Regions from separate parts of the Halobacillus sp. AWH4_228 genome, predicted to be linked through region 2. Evidence: riboswitches for the same ligand, from Rfam matches in the RefSeq annotation. Region 2 holds a riboswitch; the other holds the start of a gene.
The links. Region 2 has a riboswitch for lysine ahead of ACXADP_RS06245 (Na+/H+ antiporter NhaC family protein). Riboswitches for the same ligand answer to the same signal wherever they lie in the genome.

Region 1: linked by a shared signal. The riboswitch ahead of dapA (4-hydroxy-tetrahydrodipicolinate synthase) and the one ahead of ACXADP_RS06245 (Na+/H+ antiporter NhaC family protein) in region 2 are both predicted to bind lysine.

What each region holds. Positions count from the first base shown of each region.
Region 1 is NZ_JBSWTE010000001.1:448,093-450,477, forward strand. Features, by position in the region: gene ACXADP_RS02335 (branched-chain amino acid aminotransferase) at 1-60, shown strand, start outside; gene dapA (4-hydroxy-tetrahydrodipicolinate synthase) at 111-1,016, opposite strand; lysine riboswitch at 1,138-1,315, opposite strand; gene ACXADP_RS02345 (MFS transporter) at 1,842-2,385, shown strand, end outside.
Region 2 is NZ_JBSWTE010000001.1:1,270,025-1,272,409, reverse strand. Features, by position in the region: gene ACXADP_RS06245 (Na+/H+ antiporter NhaC family protein) at 1-1,051, opposite strand, end outside; lysine riboswitch at 1,186-1,369, opposite strand; gene yunB (sporulation protein YunB) at 1,424-2,200, opposite strand; gene ACXADP_RS06235 (bifunctional metallophosphatase/5'-nucleotidase) at 2,363-2,385, opposite strand, start outside.

The sequences.
Region 1 (2,385 bases), 820 kb from region 2:
ATTACAGGCATTCAGCGTGGAAGAAAAGAAGACAGCTTCGGTTGGACCATCGAAGTATAAGAAAGCAGAAAAAGGCTGCCGGGAACATGTTCCCGGCAGCCTTTTTTCTGTCAACCGACCATATGGGCTTTTGGTGCTTCTTTAGGCTGAAGACTGTTGTAGGTCTCCATGACGCGGGCGGTCTCTTCTTCCGTTAAGGGAAGGAGCGGGAGGCGGACGCCTCCGGTATGAACGCCCATTTCATTCAACACCGCCTTGACCGGGGAGGGACTCGGCGCTGAGAAAACAGCGTGCATGACAGGGAGAAGCTTTTGATGAAGACGCGCGGCAAATGGGGCGTCTCCTTCTCTGAAACTCTGAATCATCTGCTGCATCTCATTCCCGATGATATGGGAGGAGACGGAGACGATGCCGGTTCCTCCGATGGCGACAAACGGAAGGGTGTTGGAATCTTCCCCGCTGTATACCGAAAAGTCACGGTCTGTTTCACGGATGATTTCCGCCGCGGCTTCCAGGTCACCGCTCGCTTCTTTTACGGAAACGATGTTGTCAATTTCAGAAAGGCGGATAATCGTTTCCGGTTCCATGTTGACGACACTGCGTCCCGGAATGTTGTACAGCATGACCGGAAGGGAAGTGGCTGCGGCAATTTTTGAGAAGTGCTGGTACAGTCCTTCCTGTGTCGGCTTGTTGTAATAAGGAGCCACAAGCATGATGGCATCCACGCCTGTCTGTTCGGCTTTTTTCGTCAATTCAATGGATGCGCGGGTGTTATTGGATCCTGTACCGGCGATGACCGGGACGCGGCCGTTTACAACTTCTACCACGTGTTCAAACAGCTGGAGTTTTTCATCCGTTGTCAGTGTCGGGGATTCACCGGTCGTCCCACCGACAACCAGGCCGTCACTGCCGTTCTCGATCAAGTGGTTGACTAAAGCTCCCGTTGCTTCCAGGTCCATATTCTCGTCGTTGTCAAAAGGGGTCACCATCGCTGTCAGTACTTGCCCGAAGTTCATTAACCTCACACCTTTTCTTGTATTTTGTACGTTCGAGGTCGTGAGGGCCATACGGCAGTAAAATCAAAAACGACAGCATCAAGGGCTTCGATGCTGCCGTAGAAACTTTTATACCGTTCCTGCGTAAGATAGCCCTCCATATAGTTTCCTATATGACAGTTCTGTGCCTGTTGAGCATCAGACCCAGCTTCAGGACCATGAGAGTCCGTACACTTCGGCAATTTCCCCTTTCCGCATGCCTCCATGGATCTCATTCTCCTCCACATGCGTACTCTTGTCATTGCACCTCTATCCTTACTTCAAATGAAATTTGAAATAAGAAACTATTTAGTTAATAAAAATAGTACCAAAATTAACGCCTGCTTACAACAGGGAAGTGCTAAAATCATGCTATTCGACAAAAATGGTCGCCAGGCACCGATGTCCGACTCATCTTTTTTATAAAGCTCTGTTAAAGTCTGTTGTTGATATTTTAAACGATTACTAAATCGTCTCCGTCTGGAATTAAGGGTCCGGTCCGTTGTTTACTCAGAGCATGGGATGGCAGGGAAAACCGTCCGCTTTCCGCGGGGAACGAAGTTTGAGGAGGCTCACGGTACCCCACGGTACCCCGCGGAAAGGGAGTCATTCCCAAGCCCGCCTCCTACAAATCCCATGACAGAAAGGGGTGATAGGAGCTCATATGTTAAATAACAACACCGAGCAATAACAGAGCCTTTTATAAAATCCGTCTGCAGGCGGAGGAAGAATCCATCCCGGGCACATCGAGAAGGACATGGATATTCCTTACACTTAAAGGAACTTACAAAAAAGGTGGGGATAGTCATGTCCGGTTCATCCATTACCGTTTCTAAAGATACACCGTTGGCAGAACAGCGTTCCATTTTTCGAAATAGAAATTTTCTCCTGTTATGGGGAGCGGCCTTGTTGTCCAGTTTCGGTATTTCGTTCTTTTTATTTACTCAAAGCTGGTATGTCGTCCATGAGCTTCGTCTGGAAGCTTCGCTCGGTGTGCTGTACGTGGCAGCAAGTATTCCACGGCTGGTCTTTATGATTGTCAGTGGAACAATCGCCGACCGGTTCAGCCGGACGAAACTGATGTTCCTGTCCGATTTCACGCGGGGGGTGCTGTTAACAGGACTCGTCTGCTGGTATTTCTTCGGGGACATCAGTCTTTGGACATTCGTCGGCTTTGCGTTTGCTTTTGGTATTTTAGATGCGTTCTTCTGGGCAGCAGAGGGGGCGGTTCTACCGTCAATCATTTCCAGGGATCAATTGACCCGTGGAAATTCAGTGATTCAAATGACGAACCAGACGTCGTTCATTCTAGCGCCTATGGTGGCAGGCATTCTCGTTTCCTTTGGCAGTT
Region 2 (2,385 bases):
TCAGAATGTAGATCGCCGGCAGCATCGCTTTAAACCCTTGTAGAAATACGTGCAGCAAACCGGATTTCGGTGACGGCTGCCCGACATATAAAAGCAGGGCTGTGACTACGGAAATGATCCCTCCGGCAAACAAGGAAATGTTTACGTTTGTGTTAGCAAAGATGGAAAGGATATCCGCGGTTCCTTCTGAACTTTGAATTCCTGTATAAACCATCATTCCTACTGTACCGATGATCAACGTTACAATCGGCCAGATTAAGTGGGAAATCTTCCCGTTGTCATGCTCCTTGAATTCATTGTTCAAGTCGCCGGGCACATCCCCTCTATCCGGGTTGTGAAGCTCGCCTGTATCCTTGGCTCTGTTTTCGTGCGTTTTCATCGGACCAATATCCAGACGCAGATAAATCGTCAAAAATACAAGAAGCAGTGCTGCAAATACATAGAAGTTTGCCGGGATCATAAGAACAAAAGCTTCAAAAGCCTGATAGTTCGAAATCTCATTGGCTGCAAGAATGCTTCCAATCGTTCCGATAATATAAGCTCCCCAGCTGGATATCGGTGATATGACCGTAATCGGCGCTGAAGTGGAGTCTATATAGTAGGCCAGTTTGGCTCTGGATACTTTATAGCGGTCTGTTACAGGACGTGCGACCTGTCCGACTGCAAGAGCATTAAAGTAGTCATCAATAAAAATGATGATACCTAGAATGGACGGAACGAGCTTGGCCCCTTTTCTCGTCCGGATCCTTTCAACAGCCCATTTACCGAAAGCGCGGCTGCCTCCGGAGGCCGTCATAAAGGCTGTGGCGACTCCGAGCAGAAATAAAAAGGACAAGAGATACAGATTCCCTGTGTTTAACGCCCCTTCGCTGACGAAAATACCGGCAAATATAGACCAGATCAAGCCCAGACCTGCTCCAATATCCATTTGTGTGAGCATGAATGCTCCGACGATAATCCCTATCCCAAGGGACAAGATGACGCGCCTTGTGACTAAGACAAGGATAAGCATAAGTATTGCTGGAACTAAAGAAAAGATGGTTCCTTCCATGTGTTTCCCCTCCGTATATCTTGATGTTACGGGAATGGAAGGCTACTGGTGGGTATAAAATGAGGAATAAAATAAAAAAACAATGACAGAAAATAATCCATCACTGTCTGCAGACAACTTGATTATCCTCCATTTCGATCAGTAGCGCCCCATGCACCCAAAAGCATGCATGACAGTGTATGCCTTCTTCAGGTATACACCAGCGTGTCAAAACTTGACGTGTTCAGCCACACTTCGGCAGGCCTTCCCTTTCACTAATGATCCCGGCTTGTCAAACTCCCATCAGCTACTCATGATGCCTGCGCCTCTACCTCACCGATCTGATAAGGTCACGCATATTCAGTTCTTTGGTATTGTATCAGTGACCGGCCATTATTGCAAGGGCTCCATAGGAAGGGAGAACGAAGGGTTCCCGCCGTCACCTCCGGACATGCCTCCGAAATATTCCGGTACTTCCCCGAGAATCGTAGCCTGGTCGATTGGAATATTGTTGGTGACGACCGTCGTTTCTGTGGAAAAAGGGATGACGATTCGAACATTTACCTCAAAGTGGATGGTCAATTCAAACAAGGCGGCATTGATTCCGTATTCCGTCATTTCAATATCTACTTCAGACTGAACATCTCCAATGACACGCAGCTGTACAGGCACCTTGGGTCCAAGGTTGGCAAGCAGACTGTTGTTGGTAGCCATCCCAATCGGAAGTTCAATGAGTGTTGCGGGCTGTTCCCCCTGCTCTTCCGGAGTCCGATCCGGGTCGAGGTCCGGTTCCAGTGTCGTATCTTCCATCGGCAGTTCACCAAGCTCCATCCGCTTCAGGAAATTTTGGACCCTGATGGTTGTATCCCGGAGAGCTCGGTTGACAAGCACAGAGTTCCATCCCATATAAACGACATTTCCCTGATCATCTTTTTCCATCTTAACCAAGTCATTAAATTGCAGGTCTTCTGCAATCTGTTTGCTTACAGCTTCATTAATGGCATCTCTTGCCAGCTGCTGGGCTTTTGTTTCAGCAATCTCGACCAGCGCCGGCGTCACCCCTCTGTTGATATACCAGAGACTCAGCACCGTGAAAAAGGCGAAAAACAACAGGCTGATGACAATCCGCCTGCCTATGGTGGATCGTTTAGTCACTCGGTTTTTAGGCATACAGGCACCCTCCCCCTCTATATATATGAGGAGCGCCCTTTCTCTAATCACCAAAGATAGTCCCTTTCGCAGAAATACAGGATATCTTTATACATCTCATACAGCACAAGAAGACAATAAAATAATCCCCCTGCCGCTTTCTTTCCCGGCAGGGGGATCATTTTATTTTTTCAGTTCTTTTTTCA